Regions from separate parts of the Streptomyces sp. NPDC030862 genome, predicted to be linked through region 2. Evidence: riboswitches for the same ligand, from Rfam matches in the RefSeq annotation. Region 2 holds a riboswitch; each other region holds the start of a gene.

Region 1 (4,065 bases), on a different contig from region 2:
AGGTGCTCGGCTGCCGCTCTAGCCTGGACGCCGACTCCACGGTGCAGCGCCGCAGACACATCGTCACCTTCCGGCACCGCGGGATCGGCTCGCAGGACCTCGGCTTCATCCTCTACAGCCACGGCTTCATGGTGCGCTCCGACAGCCACTGCCAGGCGGGGACGGACCCGGAGGACGGCTCGGTGCGGATCAGTCTCCATGTCTACAACGCACCCGAGGAAATCGACCGGCTTCTCACCGCGCTCGCCAGTCTGCAATGATTTCCATGTCCGTTTAGGTGTGGCGAGAAGGCAGGGGCGCGAGAGGACATGAGTGTCAGTACGGTGGCGGCCGCGCGATGGGTGGACCGCTGGGAGAGGCAGCAGCAGCGCTACGCGGTCGACCGCGAGGAGGCGTTCACCGTCATCGCCGACGTCGTCGAGGGCGTGACGGCGGGCCGGCGGGCGCCCCTCGTCCTCGACCTGGGCAGCGGACCCGGCTCGCTGGCCGCGCGACTGGTCCGCCGGATGCCCCGCGCCCGGGTCGTGGCGGTCGACGCCGACCCGCGCCTGCTGGAGCTCGGCCGGGCCTATTACGGACCGGCCGTGCGGTACGTGGAGGCCGTCATCGGGCAGCCCGGCTGGCTCGACGCCGCCGGGACGGAGGGGCCGGTGGACGCGGCCGTCTCCACGACGGCGCTGCACTACCTCAGCGAACGCACCCTGCGCCGGGTCTACCGCGACCTCGCCGGGCGGCTGCGCCCCGGCGGGGTCCTCGTCAACTGCGACCACATCTGTCCCGACTCCGCCAAGGTCGGCGAGCTGGCCCTGCACATCGGGCGGCGCCGGGCCGAGCGGGAACCGGCCGTCGCGGACGAGGACTGGGAGACCTGGTGGTCCGGGGTCGCCGCGGACCCGGAGCTGGCCGCCCTGTTCTCCGCCCACCGCCACCACCGGCACCCGCGCTGCGAGGGCAACGACCTGACCCTCTCCGGGCACCTCGCCCTGCTGCGCGAGGCCGGTTTCGAGGAGGCGGGAGCCGTCTGGCAGTTCGGCAACAACCATGTCCTCGTGGCCGTGCGCTGACCACGCGCGGTAGCGTCACGGCTCCTTCACGCAACCGCCCCGCCCCGCCGGTCGCGCGACCGGCGGAGCGGGGTCAGCATGGGAACGTGACATGGGCATCGTGGACGACGGTCCGGGTCTACGCCGGACGCGGTGGCGTGAGCACCGACACGGTCGGTGTCATCACCGGGGAACTCGACGTGCACACGACCTGGGTCGACGGCGAGGCGCGGGTGGCCGTGCAGCACAGCGGGGCCTCCGACTGGTTCCCGATGAGCGGAAGCCCCGTGCCGTGCTCGTCGGAGGAGGCCAGCCGCGTGCTGCACGACGCCGTCGTGGAAGCCGTACGGTCCGGCGGCGGGGCGACCGTCCCCCGTCAGTAGGCGCCCGTCAGTAGGCGCCGAAGACGTTGTCGATCGACCCGTACCGGTCGGCCGCGTAGTTGCAGGCCGCGGTGATGTTGGCGACCGGGTCGTACGGGTCGGTCGACGTGCCGGGCACGTGGTACGCCCGGAACGTCGGGTCGATGACCTGGAGCAGGCCCTTGGACGGGGTGCCCGCGGCGGCGTTGGAGTCCCAGTTGTTGATGGCCAGCGGGTTGCCCGAGGACTCGCGCATGATGTTGCGGTGGATCCCGTCGTACGAGCCGGGGATGCCGCGCTCGGCCATGATGGCGAGCGCTTCCTTGATCCAGCCGTCGAGGTTGTTCGCGTAGGTCGCGGGCTTCGCGAGCGCCGGCCGCACGGTGGAGCGGCTGGCCCGCTCGGCGGCGGCGGGCGCGGCGGGCGCAGCCTTGGCCTTGGCCTTGGCGCCGATGGTGAGCTTCATGCCGGGGCGAATGAGCGACGGGTTGTCGCCGACCACCGACTTGTTGTCCTCGTACAGCTTCTTCCAGCCACCGCTGACGCCACGGTCCTGCGCGATCTCGGAAAGGGTGTCACCCGCGACCACGGTATACGTGGCGGGTTTCGCCGGGGCCTTTTCCACGGCCGCGGAAGGCGCGGTGTTCGGCACCGCGTTCGGCACCGCGTTCGGTGCCGCCTCGGCCGCGGTCGCGCCGAAGAGGGGAAGGGCGAGTGCGGCGCCGCCCGTGCCCGCGGCGGCGACTCGGCGGGCGAGCGGATTGTTCTTGGGGCGGCGGTGCTTACCCTGTGCGGGCATGGCGGATTCCTCTCCGTCGCCTGCGAGGTGAGCTGTCGGGTTCGGGCTGGAGATGCCCGGTCGTATCCGCACGCGACCGCGTGCGCACATGACTTCACCCCAAGCCGTTCCGTATACACGGACCGGCGGCTTACCTGGTTCCCCCGCTCCTGCCGTACGTCGGTGGTGGGTGGGTGCGGTTTCCGGACGGCGGCAGGATTCGGCGGTCCGACCGGATTGCGGTGACGGTAAGCGAGAGCCTCGGGCCGGAACAAGTCGTGAAGAGCGCACGCGCGATTACGGAAACGCCATGAAGGGAGTTCTGCCGGAAAGTCAATTCCCTGTCCCAGCAGGGGAAATGCGGTGCGGAGGACGCGCACCCCGAATGACGGGAGGTGAGTCATGTCACGGCGCGAGCAAAACGCCCTCGGAGTCGCCTTATCGGAGAACCGCGGCGAGCCGGACGAACATCTGTGAAACCAGAGATATTCGGGCGAAAGGTGCGTCTTGTGAGGTGGGGGAGCGGTGAGTGTCGTGCCGGTTACTCGCGAGGAACGTCCGACGTCAACTAAGGTGAGCGCCCCGATCGGCTCCACCTGCGGATCTCATGCGCAAGGCGGCTTCGCCATGCCGATCGAAGGAAAGTCCTCCAACCAGGACGCACATCTCAGTGCAGGGCGACGTGGTGTCGGCAACTCCGCCAGACGTCGGCTCCGTACGGGCCGGCGAGGCCTCGTCCTGACACATTCCGGGCTCCGAGGCGTCGGCTCCTCTCATTCACCTACCTCTTGTAAGGCAAGGCAGAGATGGCACGAGTCTCCCGACGGCACTCCGGGACGCAGACGCATCCCGTCGACGAACTGCTCCCCCTCCCGCAGCTCACGCTCTACGGCTTCCAGCACATCCTCGCGTTCTACGCGGCGGCCGTCATCGTCCCCGTACTCCTCGGCAACGCCCTCGGGCTCTCCGACGAGCAGCTGGTCCACCTGGTCAACGCGGACCTGCTCACCTGTGGCATCGCCACGATCATCCAGGCGCTCGGCGTCTGGCGGATCGGTGCGCGCCTGCCCCTGGTGCAGGGCGTGACCTTCACCGCCGTCTCGCCCATGGTCGCGATCGGCATAGGCGCGGGCGGTGGCACCGCCGGTCTGCTGGTCGTCTACGGCGCGGTCATCACGGCCGGCATCGCCACGTTCCTCTTCGCACCGTTCGTCGGCCGGCTGGTGAAGTACTTCCCGCCCGTTGTCATCGGCACGATCCTCACCATCATCGGCATCACGCTGATCCCGGTGGGCCTCCAGAACGCCGCCGGCGGCGCCCACCTCATCGGCGACCCCGCGTACGGCTCCGGGAAGAACCTCGCCTACGCGCTCGGCACCCTGCTCCTGATCCTGGTCGTGGTCCGGCTCGGCAAGCCGTTCCTCAGCAGCCTCGCCGTGCTCATCGGGCTCGTCGTGGGCACGGCCGTCGCCTGGCTCCTCGGGGACGCGCACTTCGACGCGGTGGCGGACGCCGGCTGGTTCGGCGTCACCACGCCCTTCCACTACGGCATGCCGCAGTTCGAGCTGCTGCCCATCATCGCCATGGTCGTCGTCATGCTGATCACGATGGTGGAGACGACCGGCGACGTGTACGCCATCGGCGAGATCTCCCGGAAGAAGGTCGACAGCGACACCGTCACGCGCGCGCTGCGGGCCGACGGCGTCTCCACGATGCTGGGCGGAATATTCAACTCCTTCCCTTATGTGGCATTCGCGGAGAACATCGGACTCGTCCGCATGTCCAAGGTGGTGAGCCGCTTCGTGGTGGTGGCCGCCGGTGTCTTCATGATCCTGCTGGGGCTCCTGCCGAAGGCCGGCAGCCTGGTCGCCGCGATCCCGCA
Region 2 (4,065 bases):
CTCGGCGATCTCGCTCTGCTGGGAGACCCACTGGCGCATCGGGTACGCCAGGGCCACCACCATCGAGCAGACCACGAGCGCGAGGAAGGCCGCGCGGCCGGTGAGCCGGGAGCGGCGGTCCTGACGGCGCGTCTGGGAGCGGTACACGCGGGCGGCGGTCTGCTCGCCGAGCAGCCGCAGCCTGGTCGCGGTGGAGAACCGGTCCCGGGCCATCCTCGCTCCTCCCCTGCACCCCGTTACGTACGTACGTCCCCGGACACGGTACGGGACCGTGGCCGGGGACGTACGTAACCGGGCTACTGAGGGCCTATCGGCCTTACTCGCCCGAGAAGCGGAAGCGCGGGAAGGCGCTGCGGCCGGCATACACCGCCGCGTCGTCGAGGATCTCCTCGATGCGCAGCAGCTGGTTGTACTTGGCGACGCGCTCGGAGCGGGCCGGGGCGCCGGTCTTGATCTGGCCGCAGTTGGTGGCGACGGCCAGGTCGGCGATGGTGACGTCCTCGGTCTCGCCGGAGCGGTGGGACATCATGCACTTGAAGCCGTTGCGCTGGGCCAGCTCGACGGCGTCGAGGGTCTCGGTCAGCGAGCCGATCTGGTTGACCTTGACGAGCAGCGCGTTGGCCGCGCCCTCCTCGATGCCGCGGGCGAGGCGCTCGGGGTTGGTGACGAACAGGTCGTCGCCGACCAGCTGCACCTTGGCGCCCAGCTTCTCGGTGATGGTCTTCCAGCCGTCCCAGTCGTCCTCGAACAGCGGGTCCTCGATGGAGACCAGCGGGTACGCCTCGACGAGCTCGGCGTAGTAGTCGGTCATCTCGGCGGCCGAGCGGGACTTGCCCTCGAACTCGTAGGCGCCGTCCTTGTAGAACTCGGACGCGGCGACGTCGAGCGCCAGCGCGATGTCCTTGCCCGGGGTGTAGCCGGCCTGCTTGATGGCCTCGAGGATGAGGTCGAGGGCGGCGCGGTTGGAGTCGAGGTTGGGGGCGAAGCCGCCCTCGTCGCCCAGGCCCGTGGAGAGGCCCTTGTCCTTCAGGACCTTCTTCAGGGTGTGGTAGACCTCGGCGCCCCAGCGCAGGGCCTCGGAGAAGGACTCCGCACCGATCGGGGCGATCATGAACTCCTGGATGTCCACGTTGGAGTCGGCGTGCGAGCCGCCGTTCAGGATGTTCATCATCGGAACGGGCAGCAGGTGCGCGTTCGGGCCGCCCAGGTAGCGGAAGAGCGGCAGGTCGGACGCCTCGGAGGCGGCGTGCGCGACGGCGAGGGAGACGCCGAGGATGGCGTTGGCGCCGAGCGAGGACTTGTCCGGCGTGGCGTCCAGGTCGAACATCGCCTGGTCGATCAGCCGCTGCTCGGTGGCGTCGTAGCCGACGAGCTCCGGGCCGATCTGCTCGATGACGGCGAGGACGGCCTTCTCGACACCCTTGCCGAGGTAGCGGTCCTTGTCACCGTCGCGGAGCTCGAGGGCCTCGAACGCACCGGTGGAGGCACCGGACGGAACGGCAGCACGGCCGGTGCTGCCGTCGTCGAGGCCGACCTCGACCTCGACCGTGGGGTTGCCTCGGGAGTCCAGGATTTCCCGGGCTACGACGACGTCGATGGACGGCACGAGCATCTCCTTCTGGGATGTGACGCGAATTGTGACGCGAGCGGTGCAGGGTGCAGGGTCTCTTTGGCCTTGCGCCGTGCGACAAGAGCCTAACCGGCCGGGGGGCCGGGGCCAGCCGACGCCCGCCTCGTGGGACGAAAAACGACCCGAGGGCCCCGAATGCGGGGCAAAACCCCGCAAGGTTTACCTGCGGGTAACCACAAAGGCCCCGGCCCGCCCTGTGAGCGGCGGGCCGGGGCCTTCGGGGGGTCAGCTCAGATGGAGCTGCTGGCCCGGGTAGATGAGGTCGGCGTCGTCGACGATGTCCTTGTTCAGCTCGAACAGCTTCTCCCAGCCGCCCGCGACCTTCTTCTCGGCGGCGATGGTGCTGAGCGTGTCACCGGCCTGGACCTTGTACTCGCCGTCGCCCTTCTCGACCTTCTTGCCGGTCGGGGTGGTGACGGTCTTCGACGCGGCCTTCGGCGCGGACTCGGCGGCCTTCGGCGCCTTGGGGGCGGCCTTCGGCGCGGTGCGCTGCTCGCTGCGGGTGGTGGGCTGCTCGGCCGTGCGCTCGGCGGCGCCGCCGTTGTACGCGGCGTTGGACAGGCCCACGCCGCACACCGGCCACGCGCCCTTGCCCTGGCCGGCCAGGACCTTCTCGGCGATCTCGATCTGCTGGGCCTTGCTGGCCTGGTCGGCGGTGGAGGCGTACGCGGTGCCGCCGTACGCGGCCCAGGTGGAGGCCGAGAACTGCAGGCCGCCGTAGTAGCCGTTGCCGGTGTTGATGGACCAGTTGCCGCCGGACTCGCACTGGGCGACCTTGTCCCACTCGGCGGAGGTGGCGGCCGAGGCGGAGGTGGCGCCCATCAGCGGGGCGGCCACGGCGACGCCGGTGATGCCGGCGAACGCGGCGAAACGGACCGCCTTGGACGGGCGACGGTGCTTGGCCTTGCCGGAAACCTTGCTGGAAAACAGCATGGAGCATCTCCTCACCGACGCCTACGAGGTGAGCTGTCGGGTTAGGGCTGATGAGCTGCCCCGCCGCGCTCTCGCGCGGCCTCACCCCAAGCCGGCTCACGTACCGTCATCCGACGGCCGGGGGCCGGCACCTACCTTGGGTCCCCCGCTCCTGCCTTCGGCGCATCACGCGACGACTGTTCCCTCACGGCCGGCGGCAGGATTCGGCGTACCGGTCGAAGGGGCCCGCGGTGGCGAGCGATGACGACCGTAAACACAGAGCCCACTGAAGTTCAAAGACGGACATCCGGGTCAATCCGCCCCTACCGCCCGCGGCTTGACGGACGTTTGCGCAGGTGAGGGGCGGAACGGACACATCGTGCGTTCGTGAGGCGCCAGTTGGCACAAAGAGACTCATGTCTCACTGGCGCAGACCCGGACATAGAGGCACCAATAGCCCCTGCCTGGCCCCGGTCAACTAGGGCTGCGCGGGAGCCAGATCGAGGCTCTGGCCGGGGAGGATGAGGTCCGGATCCTCGCCCACGGTCTGGCGGTTGGCGTCGTAGAGGGCGGTCCAGCCGCCTTCGAGGTCCCTCTCCGCGGCGATGGCGGAGAGGCTGTCGCCGGGGCGGACGGTGTACGCGCCCGGCTGGGCGTCCGCCAGGTCGCGTGCCGCGCCGTCACTCCGCGAGGCATGGCCGTCCGTTTCGCGCCCGCTGACCGAATTGTCGGCGCCGGTGGCGGCGTCACCTTCCGGTGCGGCCGGGTCCGTGGCCGCCAGGTCCGTCGCCGCCGGGGGCTCCGCGGGGTCGGGCGCGCCGCGGTGCTTTCCGGTGCCGGGGGCCGGCGGGGCGGCCGGGGCGGCCGCATCCGGAGCGGCGTCCGGCGTGGTGGGCGTGGCGGGCTCGGCGGGCGCGGCGGGCGCGGCGGGCTCGGTCGGCAGGAGGCTCTCGACCGGGTCGGCCGGGGCCACGGGCTCCGTGGGCTCCACCGGCTGCGTGGCGTCGGACTCGGCCGGGGCGGGCGTCTCGGGAGCGGCGTCCGGCGTGGCCTCGGGCGTCGCGGCGTCGGTGGACGCGTCGGGCGTGGCGCCCTTCGCCGGCGCGGCGTCGGTGCCGCCCAGGCCCACGATGGGGGCGCAGGTCTCCCAGGTCTTGACGCCCGTCGCGGCGTAGACCTGCTCCGCCACGGCTATCTGCTGGGCGCGGCTGGCGAGGTCGGGGCGCAGGGCGTACTGCTTGCCGCCGTACGCGTCCCACGTCTCCTGCGAGAGCTGGAGTCCGCCGTAGAAGCCGTTGCCCATGTCGGCGCTCCACGCGCCGCCGGACTCGCACTCGGCGACCCGGTCCCACGTGTGGGCGTCGACGGCCGACGCGGAGCCGGCGCCGAGCAGCGGAAGGGCGATGGCGGATCCGGTCACCCCTGCCGCGACAACGATGGCGGGGGCCTGACGGGGTCGACGGTGCCTGCCGTTCCCGGAGCGCATGCGGTGTGCCTTTCGCGTGACTGCTGAGGTGACGGTG
Region 3 (4,065 bases), on a different contig from region 2:
CAGCACCTCCTGGCGGGCGAGCCGCACCTCCACCAGCGAGTCGACCGCCGTCACCGGCAGCCCGTCCAGCGCCGCGCGCGTCACCGCCCGCGCGTAGTCGGCCGTCTGCAGCAGGCCTGGCACCACCGAGGTCTCGAGTGTGCGCGCCGCGCACGCCTGCGACTCCAGGCTGATGAAGTCCTGGTACTGCGGCGGCAGCACGCCCCGGTACGCGTGCCACCACCCCGTGCCGCCGCCGTCCGCGGCCGCGCCGGAGAGGGCCTCCAGCAGCGCGCGCTGGCGCGGTTCGCGTACGCCGTAGGCGTCGAGCAGCCGTGACACGTCCTCGCCGGTCACCCCGCTGGCACCCGTCTCGATCCGGCTCACCTTCGACTGGTGCCAGCCGACGAGCCGGGCCGCGTCCCGGCTGGTGAGCCCGGCTCTCAGGCGCAGCCGCCGCAACTCCTCGCCGAGCTTGCGGCGCCGCACCGCCGGACCGTGCCGCGTGCCCCGCACGACAGCCCCACCTCCCGCCCTCCGGAACGCTGGACCAACCCGCCAGTCTGCCCGCGGGAACCGCTCTCGCGTAGCAGGGTTCACCGCTTCGAGCGACAGATATATGCATATCTTGGGGGATCGGCCCCACCCGGGGCGACATAAGTGGCACTCTGGCGCGAAGCGCAATCCGAGGCCGTCCTCGCACAACATCCGCTCCCTGTCGGAGTCCGGCCCCGGTGGGAAAGGGACAGCGTCGCCATGGCAGACCACCAGGAAGCATCCGTCACTCTGCCGAGCGATCCAGCCTCGGTCTCCGCAGCCCGCAGATACGTGGCGGACGTTCTTACCGAATGGGGCCTGCCGGCCGAGTCCGACACGGCGGACGCGGTACGGCTGATCGTCTCCGAGCTCACCACCAACGCCGTTCAGCACACCTTCGGGCAGTCGCCGACCTTCACGGTGGACATCCGGCTGGAACGGGACGAGCAGCTGCGCATCGGTGTCACCGACAGCCACCCGCGCTGGCCGCAGCGCCTGCCCGCGGCCGTCCAGCAGGACAACGGCCGCGGCATGGTCATCATCCGCTGGCTCACCGCCGAACGCGGTGGCCGCCTGACGGTCACTCCGACCGGCGAGGGCGGCAAGACGGTGTGGATCGTCCTGCCCTGGCCCGTCCCCGTCCGGGGCTGAGCGCACGCCCGGTACGGCGGCGGCCCCGTACCGCCCGGTCGTGCGGTACGGGGCGTACGAGCCCTCGTGTCAGCGCACGCGCCCGTAGTAGACCGACTTCGACCAGATGCGGTCGAGCTTGACCACCGAACCCGACTTCGGTGAGTGCCAGATCTTGTTGTCACCGGCGTACAGGCCCACGTGGTAGACGCGTCCACCGGAGTGGAAGAAGACCAGGTCACCCTTCTGCCGCTGCGACGTGGAGATGTGGCGGGTCTTGTTGTACTGCTGCTGCGCGGTGCGCGGCAGTGTCTTGCCGGCCTTCTTGTACGAGTAGAGCGTGAGGCCGGAGCAGTCGAACCGGGACGGGCCCGCTGCCCCGTATGCGTACGGGGAGCCCTTCTTCGACGCGGCGACGTTCAGCGCCTTCGAGGCGTGCGTCGCGGCGGCGGCCTCGGCCTGGGGGACGGCGCCCGGCGCCAGCATGGTGCCGCCGACGGCGGCGAGCGTCAGTGCCGAGACGGCACCGGCTCGGGACAGCAGAGACGGGACATGAATCTGCGCGGTCATAGCGCAACCCTTCGTCAGCCGCCTGTGAAGGATGACCTGTCGGGTTCGGGCTGGCGAAGTTGCCCGGCCGCTGACGCGGCTTCACCCCAAGGGGCGGCCATGGTGCGCTCGCCCCGGACTGCTTGGGTCCTCCACTCCTGCCGATCCACTCCTGTCGACCAGTCGTCCGGACGGCGGCAGGACTCGGCGTCCGCCCGGACCGCCCCGCCGCGGTGGCGGGGGCTTGTCGTCGAAGGGATCTTGACCCATGACAGGGCGAAATTCCGAGCCGAAACGGAGTTATGTGAGGCTCCTCACGACTGATCCATTCGAGTGGACAGAGGCGTTTTGGCGCGACGCGACGGCCGATTGATGATCCGTGGACCAGCGGCGGAAGGTGATGTTCCGCCAGATGCGTACACCATGGGCGCAACTCGTACAGTGCGTAATTCCCTCGTTTGCGTACGCCGAACGAGGGTGGCTCGTCGGCCCTTCTGCGCCCATCCGTGCTACGCGGAAATCCCTCATCAGGCGGGCTCCTGAGGGGTCGTCACCCGCGCAGCCCGACATTCGCCATCGAGAACACGCGGCGCACGCGCCAGCGTCCGGGTGTGCACCTCGCCCTCTCGTGCTCATGCGTCGGGATCGGTGCCTCCCGCGGTGCGGCCGTGCGCCCGGCGAGCGCCCGGTTGATCCGCTCCGGGGGTGGGGAAGCGTGCCGGATCGTTTCGTCGTCCTCGTGCGGGTGACCGGGCGCGTACCCGGGGTGTGGGGGTGGGTAGCCAGGGGCCGACTCGAGCCAACCGGCGAGTCAGACCCCGTCACCCCGCCACAGGGAGGGAATCCGTATGCGTCGCATCGCGGCCGTCGTCCTCGGAACCATCGCACTCCTCGGATCCACCGTCACCACCGCCTCGGCGGTGGCGGTGCCGGACCCCACCGCCGTCGTCGACTGCGTCACCACCAGCGCGACCGACCTGACCACCGTCGTCGACCCCGCCTCGCTCGCCCTGCCCTCGGAGGTCCCGGGCGCGAGCTGCCTGGCCGTCTGAGGCGGGCACCGCGGCTTGCCGGGCGGCACGGGCGCACCCGTACCGCCCGGCGAGCGGCCGCGCCTCGTATACGACCCGTGCTGCGGGCCCGGTGGGCGGCCGCTCATGTCCCATGGCCAGGCAAAGCCGTAGTTAACGTGCCGGAAAAACTTCTGCCCGAGATTGAAATATCTCTCCCTCACAATGTTTCCGCAGGTCAACAGAGTGTTGAAGCCGGATAGGGTCCCGCTGCCGCCCGGGGTCGTGCCGGGCGGGAACATGTGAGGTGAAACGTGCAACTGAGCCCGCACGAGCAGGAGCGCCTGCTCATCCATGTCGCTGCCGACGTGGCGGAGAAGCGCAGGGCACGCGGGGTGAGGCTCAACCACCCCGAGGCCGTCGCCCTCATCACCGCGCACATCCTGGAGGGGGCCAGGGACGGCCGGACCGTCGCCGAGCTCATGGCGTCCGGGCGCAAGGTGCTCAGCCGGGACGACGTCATGGAGGGCATCCCCGAGATGATCCACGACGTCCAGGTCGAGGCGACCTTCCCCGACGGCACCAAGCTCGTCACCGTCCACGAGCCGATCGTCTGACGGGGCCCGCCACCGATGATCCCCGGAGAGATCCTCTACGCCGACGAGCCCGTGCCCCTCAACGAAGGCCGCCCCGTCACCCGCCTCACCGTGCTCAACGCCGCCGACCGCCCCGTGCAGGTCGGCTCCCACTACCACTTCGCCGAGGTCAACCCGGGCCTCGCGTTCGACCGCCCCGCCGCCCGCGGCCTGCGGCTCAACATCGCCGCCGGCACCGCCGTGCGCTTCGAGCCCGGCATCCCCGTCGACGTGGAACTCGTCCCGCTCGCCGGCCTGCGCGTCGTCCCCGGCCTGCGCGGACAGACCGGAGGTGCCCTCGATGGCTGAGCTCGCCCGCCCCCAGTACGCCGACCTCTTCGGCCCCACGACCGGCGACCGGATCCGACTCGCCGACACCGACCTGCTCGTCGAGATCGAGGAGGACCGCTCCGGCGGCCCCGGCCGCTCCGGCGACGAGGCGGTCTTCGGCGGCGGCAAGGTCATCCGCGAGTCCATGGGCCAGGCCCGCACCACCCGCGCCGAAGGCGCCCCGGACACCGTCATCACCGGCGCCGTCGTCCTCGACCACTGGGGCGTCGTCAAGGCGGACGTCGGCATCCGCGACGGCCGCATCACCGGCATCGGCAAGGCCGGCAACCCCGACACCATGGACGGCGTCCACCCGGACCTCGTCATCGGCCCCGAGACCGAGATCATCGCCGGCAACGGCAAGATCCTCACCGCGGGCGCCGTCGACGCGCACA
Region 4 (4,065 bases), on a different contig from region 2:
GCCCCTCCCCTGGTGGGCGTCCTGGACGAGGAAGGCGACCTCGGCCTCGTCCGCGGGGGCGCCGGCGGGCAGGCCGCGCTCGTCGATCCGGTCGTAGCGGACGGTCGCGATGAACTCGCCTCCGACGGTCGCGGCGAGGCCCACCCGGTCCACGTAGTCGTGGTGCGTGAAACGGTGCACGTCCTTGGCGGAGAGGCGGGGGTAGGGTGCGAAAAACCGGTAGTACTTCGACTCGTCGGAGACCTGCTCGTAGAAGCTGACCAGGCGTTCGGCGTCGTCCGGGGTGATGGGCCTGATCCGCGCGGTACCGCCGTCGCGCAGCACGACATCGGCTTCCCAGTGGTCGGGGTACGCATGTTCCGGCTGATCCGACGGGGTCCGCATGGGCCCAGGTTACGGTGCGGGGCACCGGTCGCGGAGGTGCTGTGGACAGGGCACATTGATCAGGTTCGCGTGCACACCGGAGAACATGAGAGAGTGGTCTAGACAACCCCCTGAACTCGAAGGGCAACACCATGGCTGAGCGCCGCGTCAACGTCGGCTGGGCCGAGGGCCTGCACGCCCGCCCCGCCTCCATCTTCGTCCGTGCCGCCACGGCCGCCGGCGTCCCCGTGACGATCGCCAAGGCCGACGGCAACCCGGTGAACGCCGCGTCGATGCTCGCGGTCCTCGGCCTGGGTGCGCAGGGCGGCGAGGAGATCGTGCTCGCGTCGGACGCGGAGGGCGCGGACGCCGCTCTGGACCGCCTGGCGAAGCTGGTCGCCGAAGGGCTCGAAGAGCTTCCCGAGACCGTCTGATCCGTCTCGGATATCTCCGGCGCCTGCCTGATATTGCAGCGGAGTCGTATCGCCCCCGAATTCCCGGGTGATACGGCTCCGCTTTTCGTTTCGGTGAATCTTTCTGTATACGGCCTCGCTGTTAAATTCGGGCGCTCGCCGTGTTGACGCGATGTTGCGGAGTCCTCACGCGCAGCCGGTGCGCGCCGAGCGAGCGCTCGGTGTGCAGGGCGGTGAGCGCCCGGGCCCGTTCCGCGTCACCGCGCGCCACCGCGTCGACGATCGCGCCGTGCTCCGCCCACGCCTCCACGGGCGAGGCCGGCTGCTCGACCGCGTACATCCAGGCGATCTTGTGGCGCAGCTGGGTCAGCAGGGCGGTCAGGCCCGGACTGCCGGAGGCCTGGGCGAGCGTCTCGTGGAACCAGCCGCCGAGCGCCCGCAGGTCCTCCCCCTGGCCCTGGCGCGCCCGCTCCTGGCCCAGCCTGACCAGGCCCCGCAACACCTTGAGGTGCGCCTCGGTACGCCGCTGGGCCGCGCGCGCCGCACCGAGCGGCTCCAGCAGCGCCCGGACCTCCAGCAGGTCGGCCGCCTCCTGCTCGGTGGGCTCGGCGACGCACGCCCCGGCGTGGCGGCGGGTGGTGACGAAGCCCTCGGACTCCAGCGTCCGCAGGGCCTCGCGGACCGGGACGCGCGAGACGCCGTAGCGGCGCGCCAGCTGCTCCTCGGTGAGGCGGCCGCCGCGCGGGAAGACGCCGGAGACGATGTCGTCGCGAATCGCCGTGCATACCGAGTGCGCGGGAATGCGCATACCGAACCTCCGACGTAATGCGCGCGAAACAGCGTGCGTCCGACCGATGTGACGAGTGTTCAGTGACTCTATGACAACGGGACTGAATTTCCGACGCCGGGTCGAAATCCATGGATATCTTTTGGCCAATGGCCGCACGAAGAAGGCCCCGGCTCGGATGGGGAGCCGGGGCCTTCTTCGCGGAATGTGCGGGTCAGACGTTGACGCCGTGCGAGCGCAGGTACGCGACCGGGTCGATGTCGGAGCCGTACTCGGCGCTCGTGCGGGCCTCGAAGTGGAGGTGCGGACCGGAGGAGTTGCCGGTGGAGCCCGAGAGGCCGATCTGCTGGCCGGGCATGACCCGCTCGCCGACCGAGACGCTGACGGAGGAGAGGTGGCCGTACTGGGTGTACGTGCCGTCCGCCATCCGGATCACCACGTTGTTGCCGTACGCGCCGCCCCAGCCCGCCTCGACGACGGTGCCCAGGCCCACGGCGACGACCGTGGAGCCGGAGGCGGCGTGGAAGTCGACGCCGGTGTGGCTGCCGGAGGACCACATGGCGCCGCCGGTCTGGTAGCCGGTGCTGACGTACGAACCGGCGACCGGGAGCGTGAAGGAGTTCAGGCGCTTGCGCTCGGCCTCGCGGGCGGCGCGCTCCTCCGCCTCGCGGGCGGCCTTGACGCGGGCCTCGGCCTTGCGCTTGGCCTCGGCTTCGGCCTCGGCCTGGGCGGCGGCGCGGGCGGCGGCCTCCTCGGCCTCGCGCTCCTGCGCCTCGGCCTGGGCGTCCACGCTCTCGGCGAGCGTGTCGGTGATGACCGCCTGGTTGAGGCCGGTGTCCTCCAGTGCGCGGACGTCCGCGTCGGCGGCGAGCGCCGGGGAAGCGAGGGTTCCGATGACGCCGGTGGTGGCGATGGCCGCCACGCCGGCGACGTGTGCGCTCTTACGGCTCAGGCGGCTCGGGGCACGGTGCTTCCCGGTGGCACGGGTGAACGCCATTCGGTGGCTGATCCTTTCCTTCCTTCTCGCCTACCGGGTTAGCTGACGGGTTCGGAGCAGGAAGGTCTCCTACGGGCCCCTCCGCACGGATGCGAAGGCGTCCGATTCACCCCAGGGACTTCGTGTGGGTCCCCGGCTCCCCGGGCTCGCGCCCGATGGGGATTCGGCGATGGCTGCCCGGTGCCGCGGATGCGGCGGGTACGGCGGGCGGACAGCGCATCAGACGCTAAGCGGCTGATCTTTCAATCACCAAACGGACACGGTTTTTTGTAGCGCACGCCACAGGGCAGACACGTAACCTCCGCAACAAAACGGACATGTGGCGGGCCGGGGTGCAGACAGCGGAACCCCGGCATCCGTGCGGATGCCGGGGTTCCGGAGGTGACGCGCGGCCGACCCGCCGTCAATCAGCCGCTGACGACGCTGACTTCACCGATACCGAGCGCCTCGACCGGCTCCTTGATCTGCGCGGCATCGCCGACGAGCACCGTGACGAGACGGTCCACCGGGAAGGCGCTGACGACCGCGGCCGTGGCCTCCACCGTCCCGGTCTCGGCCAGGCGCGCGTACAACCGCGCCTGGAAGTCGTCCGGGAGGTGCTGCTCGACCTGGTCGGCGAGGGTGCCCGCGACCGAGGCCGCCGTCTCGTACTTGAGCGGGGCGACGCCCACGAGGTTCTGCACGGCGACGTCCCGCTCGGCGTCGGTCAGGCCCTCGGCGGCGAGGGTGCGCAGCACCTTCCACAGGTCGTCGAGCGCCGGGCCGGTGTTGGGGGTGTCGACGGAGCCGCTGATGGCGAGCATCGAGGCGCCGTTGCCCTCGGGACCGGAGCGGAGCACCTGGCCGAAGGCCCGTACGCCGTAGGTGTAGCCCTTCTCCTCACGCAGGACGCGGTCCAGGCGCGAGGTCAGGGTGCCGCCCAGGCAGTAGGTGCCGAGCACCTGTGCCGGCCACACGCGGTCGTGCCGGTCGGAGCCGATGCGGCCGATCAGCAGCTGCGTCTGCACGGCGCCGGGGCGGTCGACGATGACGACGCGGCCCGTGTCGTCGGCCGTGACGGGCGGGACGGGGCGGGGCTCGGCGGTGTCACCGGTCCAGGCGCCGAGGGTGTCGGCGAGCACCGCGTCGAGGTCGACGTCCGTGAGGTCGCCGACGACGATCGCGGTGGCCGTGGCGGGCCGGACATGGGCCTCGTAGAAGGCCCGTACGGCCGCGGAGTCGATGCGCTCCACCGTCTCCAGGGTGCCCTGGCGGGGGCGGGACATCCGGGAGTCGGCCGGGAACAGCTCCTTGGAGAGCTGCATGGCGGCGCGGCGCGCCGGGTTGGCGATCTCGTGCGGGATCTCGTCGAGCCGGTTGCGCACCAGGCGCTCGACCTCGCTGTCGGCGAAGGCGGGCGCGCGCAGGGCGTCGGCGACCAGGCCGAGAGCCTTGGCCAGCCGGGAGACCGGGACCTCCAGGGAGACGCGTACGCCGGGGTGGTCGGCGTGTGCGTCGAGCGTGGC

What was found. Region 2 has a riboswitch for cyclic di-AMP ahead of ACZ42X_RS15095 (transglycosylase family protein). Riboswitches for the same ligand answer to the same signal wherever they lie in the genome.
Region 1: it holds a riboswitch for cyclic di-AMP, as region 2 does, so the genes downstream of both, ACZ42X_RS21115 (transglycosylase SLT domain-containing protein) here and ACZ42X_RS15095 (transglycosylase family protein) in region 2, are expected to answer to the same signal.
Region 3: it holds a riboswitch for cyclic di-AMP, as region 2 does, so the genes downstream of both, ACZ42X_RS19800 (C40 family peptidase) here and ACZ42X_RS15095 (transglycosylase family protein) in region 2, are expected to answer to the same signal.
Region 4: it holds a riboswitch for cyclic di-AMP, as region 2 does, so the genes downstream of both, ACZ42X_RS29245 (M23 family metallopeptidase) here and ACZ42X_RS15095 (transglycosylase family protein) in region 2, are expected to answer to the same signal.

The regions. Positions count from the first base shown of each region.
Region 1 is NZ_JBVIEN010000007.1:384,950-389,014, forward strand. It holds gene ACZ42X_RS21100 (aminotransferase class V-fold PLP-dependent enzyme) at 1-260, shown strand, start outside; gene ACZ42X_RS21105 (methyltransferase domain-containing protein) at 309-1,064, shown strand; gene ACZ42X_RS21110 (hypothetical protein) at 1,151-1,426, shown strand; gene ACZ42X_RS21115 (transglycosylase SLT domain-containing protein) at 1,434-2,204, opposite strand; cyclic di-AMP (ydaO/yuaA leader) riboswitch at 2,209-2,379, opposite strand; gene ACZ42X_RS21120 (nucleobase:cation symporter-2 family protein) at 2,990-4,065, shown strand, end outside.
Region 2 is NZ_JBVIEN010000005.1:129,277-133,341, forward strand. It holds gene ACZ42X_RS15085 (FtsB family cell division protein) at 1-213, opposite strand, end outside; gene eno (phosphopyruvate hydratase) at 317-1,606, opposite strand; gene ACZ42X_RS15095 (transglycosylase family protein) at 1,856-2,563, opposite strand; cyclic di-AMP (ydaO/yuaA leader) riboswitch at 2,567-2,736, opposite strand; gene ACZ42X_RS15100 (transglycosylase family protein) at 3,021-3,962, opposite strand.
Region 3 is NZ_JBVIEN010000007.1:77,060-81,124, forward strand. It holds gene ACZ42X_RS19790 (helix-turn-helix domain-containing protein) at 1-495, opposite strand, end outside; gene ACZ42X_RS19795 (ATP-binding protein) at 736-1,167, shown strand; gene ACZ42X_RS19800 (C40 family peptidase) at 1,237-1,716, opposite strand; cyclic di-AMP (ydaO/yuaA leader) riboswitch at 1,721-1,883, opposite strand; gene ACZ42X_RS19805 (hypothetical protein) at 2,544-2,747, shown strand; gene ACZ42X_RS19810 (urease subunit gamma) at 3,020-3,322, shown strand; gene ACZ42X_RS19815 (urease subunit beta) at 3,338-3,649, shown strand; gene ACZ42X_RS19820 (urease subunit alpha) at 3,642-4,065, shown strand, end outside.
Region 4 is NZ_JBVIEN010000012.1:110,147-114,211, reverse strand. It holds gene ACZ42X_RS29260 (bifunctional acetate--CoA ligase family protein/GNAT family N-acetyltransferase) at 1-384, opposite strand, end outside; gene ACZ42X_RS29255 (HPr family phosphocarrier protein) at 516-797, shown strand; gene ACZ42X_RS29250 (GntR family transcriptional regulator) at 919-1,584, opposite strand; gene ACZ42X_RS29245 (M23 family metallopeptidase) at 1,778-2,560, opposite strand; cyclic di-AMP (ydaO/yuaA leader) riboswitch at 2,574-2,739, opposite strand; gene ACZ42X_RS29240 (M16 family metallopeptidase) at 2,968-4,065, opposite strand, start outside.